DNA from 2 places in the Burkholderia sp. JP2-270 genome. Region 2 is predicted to be linked to the other one. Evidence: riboswitches for the same ligand, from Rfam matches in the RefSeq annotation. Region 2 holds a riboswitch; the other holds the start of a gene.
The links. A riboswitch is a leader RNA that binds a small molecule or an ion and turns the genes downstream of it on or off. The one in region 2 is predicted to bind thiamine pyrophosphate.

Region 1 (7,581 bases), 880 kb from region 2:
GCCAGAATGTATCGGCGAAGCGCGCGCTCATGCGCCGCCCCCGTCCTGGTGCCAGAACGGCATCCCGACGACCGGCGTGCTCGCGTGCGCGGTCTCGCGCGCGTCCATCGGCCCGGCGAGATACGCGGCACGGCCGGCCTCGACGCCCTGCGCAAACGCGCGCGCCATGATCTCGGGGTGCGTGGCCTGCGACACCGCCGTGTTCAGCAACACGCCGTCGAAGCCCCACTCCATCACCTGGCACGCGTGCGACGGCACGCCGAGCCCCGCGTCGACGATCAGCGGCACGTCGGGCAGCCGCTCGCGCAGCACGCGCAAGCCGTACGGGTTCACGACGCCCTTGCCCGTGCCGATCGGCGCGCCCCACGGCATCAGCGCCTCGCAGCCGACGTCGAGCAGACGCCGGCCGATCACGAGATCCTCGGTGCAGTACGGCAGCACCTTGAAACCGTCTTTCACCAGTTGCGCGGCGGCCTCGATCAACCCGACCGGGTCGGGCTGCAGCGTGTAGTCGTCGCCGATCAGCTCGAGCTTGATCCAGTCGGTGCCGAACACCTCGCGCGCCATGTGCGCGGTCGTCACGGCCTCGGCGACGGTCTGGCAGCCGGCCGTGTTCGGCAGGAGCGGCACCGCGTGGCGCTTGAGCAGGTCGAAGAAGCCGGCTTCGGCCGTGCCGCCCGTCATCTGGCGGCGCAGCGCGACCGTCACCATGCCCGGCCGCGACGCGGCGATCGAATCGGACAGCGACTGCAGCGACGGATAGCGCGACGTGCCGAGCAGCACGCGGCTCGCGAAGGTTGCGCCGTACAGCGTCAGCGCGTCGGCGGATGTGAGGGACGTCATGTCGTTTTCCTGGAAGTGCGGGGACGAACCGGCGGCGCTCAGCCGCCCGCGACGGGGTGCACGACGTCGAGCTTGTCGCCCGCCGCGAGCGCGCGCGCCGCATGCTGCGTGCGCGCGACGAAGTTGCCGTTCAGCGCGACCGCATACGGCGGGCGCGCGCCGTACGCGGCGAGCGCGTCGGCCACCGTCGCGCCGTCGGGCAGCGTCAGGGTCTGTTGGTTGATCTGGATATCCATGAGGCTTGGTCGGATTCGGTCGGCGGCGCGCGTCAGGCCGGCTGGCGCGCGTCGTTGCGGTGATGAAGGAGCGTCGGCCAGCGCGCGGCGGCACGCCACGCGGCGAACGCGTCGGCATCGCCGAACGCGCCGCCGAGCGCGGCTTGCGCGACCGCGACCGCCGCGTGCGCGACTTCCGGCGCGATCATGAAGCCGTGCCGGTACAGGCCGTTGACTGCGAGCGTCGATGCGCCGTCCCAGATCACCGCCGGGCGATGATCGGGCAGCGTCGGCCGGCACTGCGCGTTGAGTTCGAGGATGCGCGCCTCGCCGAACGCCGGATGCACGGAGAACGCCGCGCTCAGCAGTTCGAGCGCGGAGCGCACGCTGACGGGCGACATGTCCTCGCCCTCCACTTCGGTCGCGCCGATCACATAAAGATCGTCCTGCTTCGGTGCGATGTACAGCGGATAACGCGGATGCAGCAGCCGCACCGGCCGCGTGAGCCCGATGCCCGGCGCATGCACGCGCGCGACCTCGCCGCGGATGCCGCGCAGCGCGGGCAGCGCGGATTTCGCACCGAGCCCGCGGCAATCGATCGTGAAATGCGCGGCGGGCAGGTTCGCGTCGTCGATCGCGACGTGCCAGTGCAGCTCGACGCCGCGCTCGGCGAGGCCCGCCGCGAGCGCGCGCAGCGCCTGGCGGTTGTCGAGCTGGCCTTCGCGCGGCAACAGCAGGCCGCGCGCGAAGCGGCCCGCGAGCGCGGGCTCGGCCGCATCGACCTGCGCACCCGCGAGCGTGACGAAGCCGCCGTCGAACAGGTCGGCCGGCGCGTTCGCGCGCACGCGCCGCTCGAACAGCGGCGCCTCCGCGCGGTCCGCGTGATGCCAGACGACGAGCGTGCCGTGATGCTGGAAGAACACCGGCTCGGGCAGCTCGGCGAGCCATTGCGGCCAGCGCGCGAGCGACGCGACGCCGAGCTCGGTGATCAGCAGCTCCGCGCTCGCCGCTTCCGCGAGCGGCGCGAGCATCGCGGCCGCGATCCACGCGGCCGACTGCTCGCCGTCCGGGCCGCCGCGCTCGTACAGCGCGACGCGATGCCCGTCGCCGGCGAGCCGCCACGCGATCAGGCGGCCGACGAGGCCGCCGCCGAGCACCGCGAAATCCGGCCGTGCGGGCCGTGAATCCTGGACGTTCATCGCGCACGCTCCTCGCGAACCGCGCGAGCGCGCACGACGAGCGTCGACGCGCACGCGCCGTCCCGTGCGAACGCACGCGACATCGGGCCGGGAGCCATGCAAAAGACTGAAGATTGTGCGGTCATCATTCCTTCCGTAACGCGCAATGCGCGTACCCAAAGGACGAAACCGGCAGCAAAGGCCGGCCGGGCGGGACTCGGGCGCTGACCATGTGGGATGGCAGCCAGCGCGGCCCGGCGGGATCAGAAACTTCCCTCGCCGGTATTACCCGGATCGGGTGCGAAGGGTCTTTCTCAGCCTCGCCGCACCGCGCTGAACTTCCGCCGGCCGCATGCAAAGCACCCCTGTTTCGTCGTCGGCCATTAGACCATAAAAGCGGAAAGCGCCGCAAACTGTCCCCCTGCGGCAAATTCGCCGGAGCCCTGCGCCGCTCTGGCACAATGCCCGCAGGCCGGCCGCGCGAGCGGCCGGTTGCCGCGTCACCGCCGGCCCTTAAGCGCCGTTTAAGACGCGCGGGCGACCATCCGCAACGCCCGCCGTCAGTCGGCGCCTCGCCCCGGCATGCCGTATCGCGGCGCGCGCCCGGCTTCGCCCGGCCCGCGCGCCGGCTACTCATCAGGAAGCACATGACCCAATCGATCGACCCCGTCCGCTCCGCCGCCTCCGACGCGCCGCAGGACGAGCGCCCGGTATCCGCATGGAGCCTCATCAAGCCCTACTGGGTATCGTCCGAATGGAAAGTCGCGTGGGGGCTGCTGGCCACGATCATCGCGATCAACCTCTGCGTGGTGTGGATCAACGTCCGGCTGAACAAGTGGAACGCCGAGTTCTACAACGCGCTGCAGTCGAAGGACGTCCACGACTTCCCGCACCTGCTGATGCAGTTCTCCGCGCTCGCGTTCGCGTTCATCATCCTCGCGGTGTACGGCCGCTACCTGCGGCAGATGCTCGGCTTCCGCTGGCGCCAGTGGCTCACCGACCGTTTTCTGGGTCAGTGGCTCGGCGATCGCGCGTTCTACCGGATCGAACGCGACCGCCTCGCGGACAACCCCGACCAGCGGATCACCGACGACCTCCAGTCGTTCTCGACCACGACGCTCGCACTGTCGCTCGATCTGCTGTCGACGGTCGTCACGCTCGTGTCGTTCATCACGATCCTGTGGTCGCTCGCCGGTGCGCTGACGTTCACGCTCGGCGCCACGCCGATCTCGATTCCCGGCTACATGGTGTGGGCGGCCGCGCTGTACGCGGTGGTCGGCTCGCTGATCATCCAGAAGGTCGGCCATCCGCTGGTGTCGATCAACTACCAGCAGCAGCGCGTCGAGGCCGATTTCCGCTTCGGGCTGATCCGCGTGCGTGAGAACGCCGAGCAGATCGCGTTCTACGACGGCGAGAAAACCGAGACCGGCAACGCGCAAAACCTCTTCATGCGCATCCGCGACAACTGGTGGCGCGTGATGAAGTACACGAAGCGCCTCACGTTCGTGCTGAGCTTCTACGGGCAGATCGCGATCATCTTCCCGCTCGTCGTCGCCGCGCCGCGGTACTTCGCGGGCGCGTTCTCGTTCGGCGTGCTGATGCAGATCTCGTCGGCGTTCGGCACCGTCAGCGATTCGTTCTCGTGGTTCATCAACAGCTACTCGACCCTCGTCGAATGGCGCGCCACCGTCAACCGTCTGCGCGAATTCAAGCGCGTGATGGGCACGTCGCACCTGAAGGAAAGCCTGTCGCCCGCGACCGAGCACGGCGGCATCAACCTGCACTACGTCGACGCGGCAAAGCTGTCGACGTCGTCGCTCAAGCTCGCGCTGCCGAACGGCAACGCGCTCGCGGACATCGGCAACGTCACGATCGAGCCGGGTTCGCGCTGGCTCGTGATCGGTAAATCGGGTTCCGGCAAGAGCACGTTCATGCGCGCGCTCGCGGGCCTGTGGCCGTTCGGCGACGGTGCGATCGACGCGCCGGTCGGCGCACGGATGATGTTCGTGCCGCAGACGAGCTATTTGCCGATCGGCACGTTGAAGGCCGCGCTCACCTATCCGGCGACGCCCGACACGTTCAGCGACGACGCGTGCCGCGACGCACTGCGCGCATGCCGCCTCGAGGATTACGTCGGGCGCCTCGACGAAACCGCGCACTGGACGCGCGTGCTGTCGCCGGGCGAGCAGCAGCGCCTTGCCGGCGCACGCGTGCTGCTGCACAAGCCCGACTTCCTGTTCCTCGACGAAGCGACCAGCGCGCTCGACGCCGACAACGAAGCACGCCTGTACCACCTGTTCGCCGAACGGCTGCCGAAGGCCGCGATCGTCAGCATCGCGCATCGCGAGTCGCTGGCCGCGTTCCACGTCGGCACGATCAACGTCGAGCGCGTAAACGCCGGCGACAAGGTGGCTGCGTGAGCGCACGCGCCGCGCACATCGTGCGGATCGCGCTGATCACCGGCGCAGGTTCGGGGATCGGCGCCGCGCTCGCGCGGCGGCTCGCGGCGCCCGGCATCGCGCTGGCGCTGCACGCGCGCGGCGCCGACGATGCGGCGCGGGCCCGGCTCGCCGAAGTCGAGCACGCCTGCACGGCGGCCGGCGCGGAGTGCATCACGCTCGCCGGCGATCTCGCCGCGCCGGGCGTCGCGGCCACGCTCGTCGATGCAACCGCCGCGCGCTTCGGCGGGCTCGACCAGCTCGTCGCAAATGCGGGCTTCGCCGCGCGACAAGCCTTTTCCGATCTTTCAGCGGACGCGCTAGCGTCCGCCTTCGCGGCGATGCCCGGCGCATTCTCCGCACTCGCGGGGCGCGCGCGGCCGCTGCTCGAAGCGTCCGCCGCACCGAGGATCGTCGCGGTCAGTTCGTTCGTCGCGCACCGCTACCGTGCCGATGCGCCGTTCGCGGCCACCGCCGCCGCGAAAGCCGCACTCGAATCGCTGGTGCGCACCGCGGCTGCCGAATTCGCCGCGCGCGGGATCACCGTCAACGCCGTCGCGCCCGGCTTCACGCGCAAGGACCACGGGCCGAGCGCCGGCAATGCCGGCGCGTGGGCGCAGGCCGAACAGGCGACACCGCTCGGCCGGATCGCCGAACCCGACGACGTCGCCGCATTGATCGCGTTCCTGCTGTCGGACGCGGCGCGGCAGATCACCGGCCAGGTCATCCACGTCGACGGCGGCCTGACGCTCTGAAGCGGCATCCCCCTCCTTCCCGCATACCCGCTTTCCCGCACGAACCTGCATCGGCCTTTTTGGCCGGCCGCATCGCGACCGTAAAATAACCGCCACGCGGCAGCGCGATACGAGACGAGAGGGGGCGGCAAGCATGCAGGCATTCCAGTGGTTCAACGAATTGTCGTCGCGCGAGCGCAAGACGCTGTACGCCGGATTCGGCGGCTACGCGGTCGATGCGTTCGACTTCATGATCTACTCGTTCCTGATCCCGACGCTGATCGCCACATGGGGAATGACGAAGAGCGAGGCCGGGATGATCGCGACGAGTTCGCTGATCTCGTCGGCGGTCGGCGGCTGGGCCGCCGGCATCCTCGCCGATCGCTACGGCCGCGTGCGCGTGCTGCAGTGGACGATCGCGACGTTCGCGCTGTTCACGTGCCTGTCCGGTTTCACGCATTCGTTCTGGCAGCTGCTCGCGACGCGCACGCTGCAGGGCTTCGGTTTCGGCGGCGAATGGTCGGTCGTGACGATCATGATGGCCGAGACGATCCGCTCGCCCGAGCATCGCGCGAAGGCCGTCGGCACCGTGCAAAGCAGCTGGTCGTTCGGCTGGGCCGCGGCCGCGATCCTGTACTGGGCGTTCTTCGCGCTGCTGCCCGAGCAGGTCGCGTGGCGCGCGTGCTTCTGGATCGGTATCGTGCCCGCGCTGTGGATCCTGTATATCCGCCGCAACGTCAGCGATCCCGACATCTACACGGCCACGCGCCGCGCGCGCGACGAAGGCCGCGTGTCGGGCCACTTCCTCGAGATCTTCTCGCCGCCGCACCTGCGCGCGACGCTGTTCGGCAGCGCGCTGTGCACCGGGATGCTCGGCGGCTACTACGCGATCACGACGTGGCTGCCCACCTACCTGAAAACCGTCCGCCACCTGTCCGTGTTCAACACGAGCGGTTATCTCGTCGTGCTGATCGTGGGCTCGTTCGTCGGCTACGTGGTCGGCGCGATCCTGTCTGACCGGCTCGGCCGCCGCGCGTCGTTCATCCTGTTCGCGATCGGCTCGTTCTCGCTCGGCATGGCGTACACGATGCTGCCGATCACCGATGCCGCGATGCTGCTGCTCGGCTTCCCGCTCGGCATCGTCGTGCAGGGGATCTTCGCGGGCGTCGGCGCATACCTGTCGGAGTTGTATCCGGGCGCGATCCGCGGCTCGGGCCAGGGCTTCTGCTATAACCTCGGCCGCGGGCTCGGCTCGTTCTTTCCGATTCTCGTCGGCTCGCTGTCGCAGTCGATGTCGCTCGTGAAGGCGATCGGCCTTGTCGCGGGCGGCGGCTACCTGCTCGTGATCGTCGCCGCGCTCGTGCTGCCGGAAACGCGCGGCAAGTCGCTCGTCGACGATCCGGCCGTCGCGTCGTGAGCGCCCTCCTCGCTCCGGAAACCGCATGCACGTGATCGTTCTCGGCGCCGGCGTGATCGGCGTCACCACCGCGTGGCACCTGCGCGAAGCAGGCTGCGACGTCACCGTGATCGAACGCGAGGCCGACGTCGCGCAGGCGACGAGCCTCGGCAACGCGGGCGTGATCGCGCCCGGCTACGTGACGCCGTGGGCCGCGCCCGGGATGCCCGGCAAGATCCTCAAGTACCTGTTCAGGCCCGCGTCGCCGCTGATCTTCCGGCCGACGCTCGACGCCGCGCAGTGGCGCTGGATCGCGCGCTGGCTGCGCGAATGCGAGTTCGAGCGGTTCCGCGTGAACAAGCGGCGGATGCAGCGCATCGCGTATTACAGCCGCGCCTGCCTGCACGCGTTTCGCGACCGTTATCCGTTCGACTACGGCGCGAGCCGCGGCTACCTGCAACTGTTGCGCGGCGCATTCGACGTCGAGATGGTACAGCCCGCGCTGAAGGTGCTGCGCGATGCCGGCATCGCGTTTCGCGAACTCGACGCGGCCGGCTGCACGGCGATCGAGCCGGGCCTGCGCTGGGCGCGGCAGGCGCCCGTTGGCGGCATCTACCTGCCCGACGACGAGGCCGGCGACTGCGCACGCTTCACGCGCGAACTGCGCGCGCTGTGCGAGGCGAACGGCGTGACGTTCCGCTTTCGCACCGCGATCCGCGCGCTCGACGTCGCGGGTGGCAAGGTGCGCGGCGTGCGGATCGATTCACTGGACGAACG
Region 2 (7,581 bases):
GGCCATGGCGGCGCGCTGCGATGACCGGCGCCGCCCGAGTGCGCGCAGTGCATCACTGCCACGAAGCGGAGGGCGCCGTGCAAGCACATGACAATCCGGTGGCATGGGGCGGTGGCATGACCGTGCGTCGCGGCCGCATGGCGTGCGTGATGGCGCGGGAAAACCCGCGGCGGGCACAGCCCCGCGCGCGGGCGGGTGTCGCCGTCGGATGAATGCCGGCGCGCCAGGGGGGACCGGTTGCGCTCGGCCGTCGGCGGTCACCGCACGACGGCCGGCAGCCCGGGCGCCCGGATCCTCAGGTCGCTTCGCCGCTACGCGGCCCCAGACCGGGAATCCGCTTGATCACGCCGGTCGCGAGCGCGGTGCCGACGAGTACGATCGCGCAGCCTTCGATCATCACGGCCGACACGTGTTCGTCGAGGAACAGCGCGCCCCACAGCAGGCCGAACACCGGGATCACGAACGTCACGGTGATCGCACGGGCGGGGCCGACATGCGCGATCAGGTAGAAGAAGATGAAATACGCGATGCCCGTGCATGCGATGCCGAGGCCGAGCACGGCGCCCCATGCGTGCGCGCCGACCGACGCGGCCGGCCACGTGGCGATCGCGAACGGCAGCAGCAGGACGGTCGAGCCGATCATGCTGCCGGTCGCGTTGACGAGCGGATCGACGCCGCTGAGCTTGCGCTTCGTGTAATTGGCGGCGATGCCGTACAGCAGCGTCGCGCCGAGCGCCGCGGCGGCGGCAAGCGCGGTCGCGCCGGCGCCCGTGTCGCCGTGCGCATTCGCGATCTGGTTCCACACGAGCGTGATCACGCCGGCAAAACCGATCACGAGGCCGAGCGCGCGCGGCAGCGACAGTTTGTCCTTCAGCCACAGGTAGGCCACGAGCGCACCCCACAGCGGCGTCGTCGCGTTGATCACCGACGTCAGGCCGGCAGACAGCGTCAGTTCGGCGAACGCGAACAGGCAGAACGGTATGCCCGAGTTCAGCGCGCCGACGACGAACAACGGCCATGCGTGACGGCGCAGCCGCGCGCCGAGTTCGGCGGGTTTGAAGCGCGTCAGCGCAAAGCCGGTGAGAAACAGCGCACCGATGCCCACGCGCAGTGCCATCAGCGGTGCGACGCCGAAATCGATCACGCCGATCCGGATGAACAGGAACGACGCGCCCCACAGGGCAGCGAGCACGGTCAGCAGAATGGCGTTCTTGGGCGACATCGATCGTGAGGAAGAGGGACGGGATGCGGAGGATCTTACACCGCGTTACCGCGCCGTCGTTTCACGATTCGATGAAATGGCAAGAAACGGGAATGCCGCCGGCTGCCGGCGGGAGGGTCGGCTGCCGGCGGCGTTGCCGATCAGTGATGGCGCCGGCCGCCGCGTCCGCCGAAACCGAAATTGAGCGACACCGCCGGTCCCCAATAGCCGCCCCACGCCGGCGCGTACGCAGGCGCCGGATAGTAGTAGGCGGGGCCCGGATCGACGTACACGGGCGCCGGCTGCACCGGTGCCGCCGTGTAATAGCCGCCAGGATAATAGCCGTACGGGTAGTAGCAGCCGGCGAGCGTCGTGCAGGCGAGCGCCGCGGCGACGAGGGTCCTGTTCATGATGTCTCTCCGGCGGAGCCGGCAATCGGCAGATGCTTAAGCTTAGGCCGCGCGCCGATGACACGGTGGGCAAAACGGTAACGGATCATTTCCGGCCGCTGCTGCCCGTGTTGCAGCGCCGCATGCGAAAACGGCGCTTCCGCACTGCGGAAACGCCGTCTGGTCGAAATGTTGCGCCGCGCTAGCCGACCGCACCCGGCCTGCGTCTGGCCGACTTACTTGCCGATCTGGTTGCCGATGATGCCGCCAGCCGCCGCGCCGCCCAGCGTCGACAGCGCGTTGCCGCCGATCGCTGCGCCGGCGACGCCGCCGACACCCGCACCGATTGCCGTGTCGCGCTGGCGCCTCGTCATCGAATCGCAGGCCGACAGGCTTGCCACCGTCGCGACGAGGAGTGCGCATACCCCAATACGCCGAATCGAATAATTCATGATCGTTGTCCTTGCGGTAGTGAACGGAGGACGCGCGACCGACTGGCGGTCACGCATGCCCCCAATCTACGCGCCGTCCCGCGCCGCTGCTGTAAGGACTTGTTAAGCCTCGCGCGGTTTCGTAATCATTTGTTTCTCGTGCGCCGCTAGGCACGCGACATGCGCGCGGCACCCGACATGCGTAAAAAAGCCCGCTCGAAAGCGGGCTTCGTGCATCGCGATGCGTGTCGGGTGCGGATCGCCGCGTTCGCTCGTCCGCTTATTGACGGTGATAGATCTCGGCGCCGGTCTTGACGAACTCGACCGCCTTCACTTCCATCCCCTTCTTCAGCGCTTCGGTTTCCGACACGCCCTGCTGCGCCGCGAATTCGCGCACGTCCTGCGTGATCTTCATCGAGCAGAAGTGCGGGCCGCACATCGAACAGAAGTGCGCGACCTTCGCCGAATCCTTCGGCAGCGTTTCATCGTGGAATTCGCGCGCCTTGTCCGGATCGAGACCGATGTTGAACTGGTCTTCCCAGCGGAATTCGAAGCGCGCCTTCGACAGCGCGTTGTCGCGCACCTGTGCGCCCGGGTGACCCTTCGCGAGGTCGGCGGCGTGCGCGGCGAGCTTGTACGTGATGATGCCTTCCTTCACGTCGTCCTTGTTCGGCAGGCCGAGGTGCTCCTTCGGTGTCACGTAGCACAGCATTGCGGTGCCGAACCAGCCGATCATCGCGGCGCCGATGCCCGACGTGATGTGGTCGTAGCCCGGTGCGATGTCGGTGGTGAGCGGCCCGAGCGTGTAGAACGGCGCTTCCTTGCACCAGTCGAGCTGGAGATCCATGTTCTCCTTGATCAGCTGCATCGGCACGTGGCCGGGGCCTTCGATCATCACCTGCACGTCGTGCTTCCATGCGATCTGCGTGAGTTCGCCGAGCGTCTTCAGCTCGCCGAGCTGCGCTTCGTCGTTCGCGTCGTAGATCGAGCCGGGACGCAGGCCGTCGCCGAGCGAGAAGCTCACGTCGTACGCCTTCATGATCTCGCAGATCTCTTCGAAGTGTTCGTACAGGAAGCTTTCCTTGTGATGCGCGAGGCACCACTTCGCCATGATCGAGCCGCCGCGCGACACGATGCCGGTCATCCGGTTCGCGGTGAGCGGCACGTACTGCAGGCGCACGCCCGCGTGGATCGTGAAGTAGTCGACGCCTTGCTCGGCCTGCTCGATCAGCGTGTCGCGGAAGATTTCCCAGGTCAGGTCCTCGGCCTTGCCATTGACCTTTTCGAGTGCCTGGTAGATCGGCACCGTGCCGATCGGCACCGGGCTGTTGCGGATGATCCACTCGCGCGTTTCATGGATGTGCTTGCCGGTCGACAGGTCCATCACCGTGTCGCCGCCCCAGCGGATCGCCCACGTCATCTTGTCGACTTCCTCGCCGATCGACGACGTGACGGCCGAGTTGCCGATGTTCGCGTTGATCTTCACGAGGAAGTTGCGGCCGATGATCATCGGCTCCGATTCCGGGTGGTTGATGTTCGCGGGGATGATCGCGCGGCCGCGCGCGATTTCTTCGCGCACGAACTCGGGCGTGATCTCGGCCAGCGCGTTTGCGCCGAACGCAGCAGCGCCGAACGCCTGGCCCGGATGCTGGCGGCCCATCATCGCGGCGAGCTTCGCGCCGTTCGGGCCGCTCGACTTCAGGCTCTCGATGTACTCGGCGCGGCGCTGGTTCTCGCGGATCGCGATGTATTCCATTTCCGGCGTGATGATGCCCTGACGCGCGTAGTGCATCTGCGTGACGTTCTTGCCGGCCTGCGCGCGGCGCGGGTTGCGGTGCAGGCCCGGGAAACGCAGGTCGGCGGTGGCCGGATCGGCCGCGCGCTCGAGGCCGTACCGGCTCGACAGGCCGGAGAGCACTTCGGTGTCGCCGCGCGCTTCGATCCAGCGCTGGCGCAGCGCGGGCAGGCCCGCGCGGATGTCGATCTTCGCTTCCGGATCGGTGTAGGGGCCCGACGTGTCATACACGTAGATCGGCGGATTCTTTTCGCCGCCGAAGCCGGTCGGCGTGTCGGCCTGGGTGATTTCGCGCATCGGCACGCGGATGTCGGGCTGCGAGCCGGTCACATAGACTTTCCGCGAATTCGGCAGCGGCGCGACGGCAGCGGCATCGACGTGGGCGTCGGCGGACAGAAACTTCGGATTGGCGTTCATGCGATCTCCTGTGTGAGCGCCGGACAGGCGCTTCGGCGCTTGCCCGGAGCCCTTGACGAATGTGGGGCTCGAGCTAAGCAGGAGACGAGGCTTGGTGAGGCGGCGGATTTCGTCAGAAGGATGGCGGCGAAATCCGTACGCTTCCCTGCGCTGGCATTATCCAGATCAGGTTCAAAGGGTATTTCTCACCCGCAATGCCGGTTGTTTGACCGAACGCATTGCAGGACCCCCGCGTTAGCAAGGGCACACGATACACCGGGTTTGCGGCGGTTTCAACCGGGCGTACAGTGATTATCCCGGGGCAGTCGCGCTATGGCGGGCTGCATGGCAGGCGGGTGCGCCGCAACACGCTCGGTTGTCGTCCGGTCCGGCAGCCCGGTCGGCGGCGGATGAGCGGTGCAGCATGGCGGGCTGTCCGGCCGGCAAAAAAAATATTTTCAGATCGGCTGTCATTTTCCGTGACGTCGTCCGTCTATTCGGTTCCTCAAACCCATGTTTCGGAGAGATGTCATGAAAAAAGTACTGATCGCAGCCTGTGTCGCCGGTTTCGCCATGGTCGTAACGGGTGCGTATGCGCAGAACGACGCGATGTCGAAGGAAGGATCGTCGATGTCGAAGGACGCGATGGGCCACGACGCGATGGCCAAGGACGGCGCGATGAAGAAGGACGCCATGAAGAAGCACGCGACGAAGAAGGACGCGACGAAGAAGGACGCGATGTCGCACGACTCGATGGGCAAGCCGACGTCGGGCGACAAGATGGCACCGTCGAACTGACGGAAACGGACGGAGCGCGGCCGACGCGCATGTCGCCGCTGCGTGCCGGGACGGCACGCGGTGCCGGCCGACGCGCGGCACGCGCCACGCCGCACGTTCAGCGCATGCGCGGCGTGGCCGGTCTCCGGCCCCGTCTCGCGCTCCGTCGCCTCATTCCGGGAGTTTTCATCATGCAAACCGTTCCCGCCACAGGGCGCACGGCCGCCACGCCGCCCGCGCGCCCGATCCATCCGCTGTGGGTGCGCGCGAGCCACTGGCTCAACGCGCTCGCGGCCGTGCTGATGGCGCTGTCCGGCTGGCGCATCTACGACGCGTCGCCGATCTATCCGCCGTTCACGTTTCCTCACGGCATCACGATCGGAGGCTGGCTCGGCGGCGCGCTGCAATGGCATTTCGCGGCGATGTGGCTGCTCGTCGGCAACGGGCTGTTCTACCTCGCGATGTCGCTCGCGACCGGGCGCCTTGTGCGCAAGATGCTGCCCGTCACGCCGGCGTCCGTGTGGCGCGACGTACGCGCCGCGCTCGGCGGGCGGCTGTCGCATGCCGACCTGAGCGTCTACAACGCGGTGCAGCGCGCGGCGTACCTGACCGCGATCGTCGATCTCGTCGTGCTGGTGCTGTCGGGGCTCGCGATCTGGAAGTCCGTGCAGTTCCCGCTGCTGCGCGAGCTGTTCGGCGGTTACGACAACGCGCGCGTCGTGCATTTCTGGGCGATGTCGCTGCTCGTCGCATTTTTTGTCGTACACGTCGCAATGGCGCTGCTGGTGCCGCGCTCGCTGCTCGCGATGCTGCGCGGCCGCTGACCCGCGAGCCGCGGGCGAAGGAAATCATCATGTCGGAATCCGAAAACAGGCGCGGCCAGCCGCGCTGGACCCTCGACCGGAAGTCGCTCGAACTCGACGTGCGCCGCGCGCTCGAGATGCCGTCGCGGCGGCTCTTCAACCGGCGCGTGCTGACGCTCGGCGGGCTGACGATGCTGACCGGCTGCACGCTGCAGGACGATGCGTCGGTCAACACGTTCCTCGAGAAAGTGTCGCGCATGAACGATCGCGTGCAGGCCTGGCTGTTCAGCGGCGAACGGCTCGCGCCGACCTACACCGAAGCCGACATCACGCGGCCGTTCCCGTTCAACGCGTACTACGGGATCGACGACGTGCCGCACGTCGACGCGTCGACGTATCGGCTCGTGCTGTCCGGCCGCGTGACGGGCAAGCGCGTGTGGACGCTCGACGAGCTGTATGCGCTGCCGCACGCCGAGCAGATCACGCGGCATATCTGCGTGGAAGGGTGGAGCGCGATCGGCCGCTGGGGCGGCACGCCGTTCGGCGCGTTCCTCGCGCGCGCCGGCGCCGACACGCGCGCGAAATACGTCGGCTTCAAGTGCGCGGACGACTACTACGAGAGCATCGACATGCCGACCGCGCTGCATCCGCAGACGCTGCTCGCGTTCGACTACGACGGCCGCCGGCTGCCGCCGGAATTCGGTTTTCCGATGAAGCTGCGGATGCCGACCAAGCTCGGCTACAAGAACCCGAAGCACATCATGGAAATCTTCGTGACCGATACGTTTCCGGGCGGCTACTGGGTCGATCAGGGATACAACTGGTTCGGCGGATCGTGAGCGGCGCATGGCCCGGCATCGCGGCGCATGCGCGTGCCGCGCTGCATCGCGTCACGGGCGTCACGCGTCATGCGGATGCGTGCACCTGGAGAGATCGACGCGCAGGCCGACTGCCGCGGCCATGTTCGCGAGCGCGTCGAGCCCGAACAGGTTGATCTTGCCGCGCAGCAGATCGGAGACGCGCGGCTGCGCGACGCCCAGCCGTTGCGCGGCCCGGGCCTGACTGAGCTCGAGCTGTGCGATGCGCTGCTTGAGCGCGATCATCAGTTCGGAGCGCAGCTTCATGTTCCCGGCCTCGGCCGGCTGACCCTCGATTGCGTCCCAGACGTTCGTGTAACGTTCATTGGTCATCGTTTCAACGCCATCATCAGCGTGCGATAACGCCGGGCGGCCAGGTCGATATCGGTTTTGTTCGTGCGTGCATCGCGCATCCGGCCCCGGATTTCACCGGTCCGCCGGCCGAGAAATGTCGCGCCGAAACGTCAGTCCTTATCCTTTCAGGCAGGTCTGACGATGCTTTCGAATCCGTGATGCCATAATGCCGAGCGTGCGCAGCCGAAGCGGTTGCGCGCGTTTTTTGTCCCTCTGCCGCCGCTTGCCGGTTCTCTTTCGTCGCCGTTCGCACTGCCATGTCGTTCCGCATGTTCGCTCTGCCTTTCCGGTCCCGCCAGGACCGCTTGCCGGCATTGCCGGCGTCTTTCAGCGGAGCACGCGGTGCGATGTGCGGGCGGGTTGCACGATGACCCCGCTCGACCGTCTCCTCGATTTCTTCTCCCGCCTTTCGTTCCGGGTCCGCCTGCCGCAAAGCCGCGGCGGCCGCGTCGCGCTGGCGCTCGTATTCATCTATTTCGTCTGGGGTTCGACCTACAGCGGCCTGCATTTCGCGCTGCAGTCGTTCCCGCCGCTGCTGCTGTCGGGGCTGCGCAACCTGCTCGGCGGGATCGGCCTGT

Region 1: linked by a shared signal. The riboswitch ahead of DM992_RS02070 (FAD-dependent oxidoreductase) and the one ahead of thiC (phosphomethylpyrimidine synthase ThiC) in region 2 are both predicted to bind thiamine pyrophosphate.

The regions. Positions count from the first base shown of each region.
Region 1 is NZ_CP029824.1:434,489-442,069, forward strand. It holds gene thiE (thiamine phosphate synthase) at 1-31, opposite strand, end outside; gene DM992_RS02060 (thiazole synthase) at 28-843, opposite strand; gene thiS (sulfur carrier protein ThiS) at 882-1,079, opposite strand; gene DM992_RS02070 (FAD-dependent oxidoreductase) at 1,112-2,257, opposite strand; TPP riboswitch at 2,491-2,613, opposite strand; gene DM992_RS02075 (ABC transporter ATP-binding protein/permease) at 2,884-4,656, shown strand; gene DM992_RS02080 (SDR family oxidoreductase) at 4,653-5,429, shown strand; gene DM992_RS02085 (MFS transporter) at 5,563-6,825, shown strand; gene DM992_RS02090 (D-amino acid dehydrogenase) at 6,851-7,581, shown strand, end outside.
Region 2 is NZ_CP029824.1:3,274,126-3,281,706, reverse strand. It holds gene DM992_RS15465 (DMT family transporter) at 296-1,222, opposite strand; gene DM992_RS15460 (hypothetical protein) at 1,363-1,611, opposite strand; gene DM992_RS15455 (glycine zipper 2TM domain-containing protein) at 1,827-2,042, opposite strand; gene thiC (phosphomethylpyrimidine synthase ThiC) at 2,302-4,233, opposite strand; TPP riboswitch at 4,358-4,474, opposite strand; gene DM992_RS15445 (pentapeptide MXKDX repeat protein) at 4,744-5,010, shown strand; gene DM992_RS15440 (cytochrome b/b6 domain-containing protein) at 5,181-5,813, shown strand; gene DM992_RS15435 (molybdopterin-dependent oxidoreductase) at 5,843-6,631, shown strand; gene DM992_RS15430 (XRE family transcriptional regulator) at 6,692-6,982, opposite strand; gene DM992_RS15420 (EamA family transporter) at 7,371-7,581, shown strand, end outside.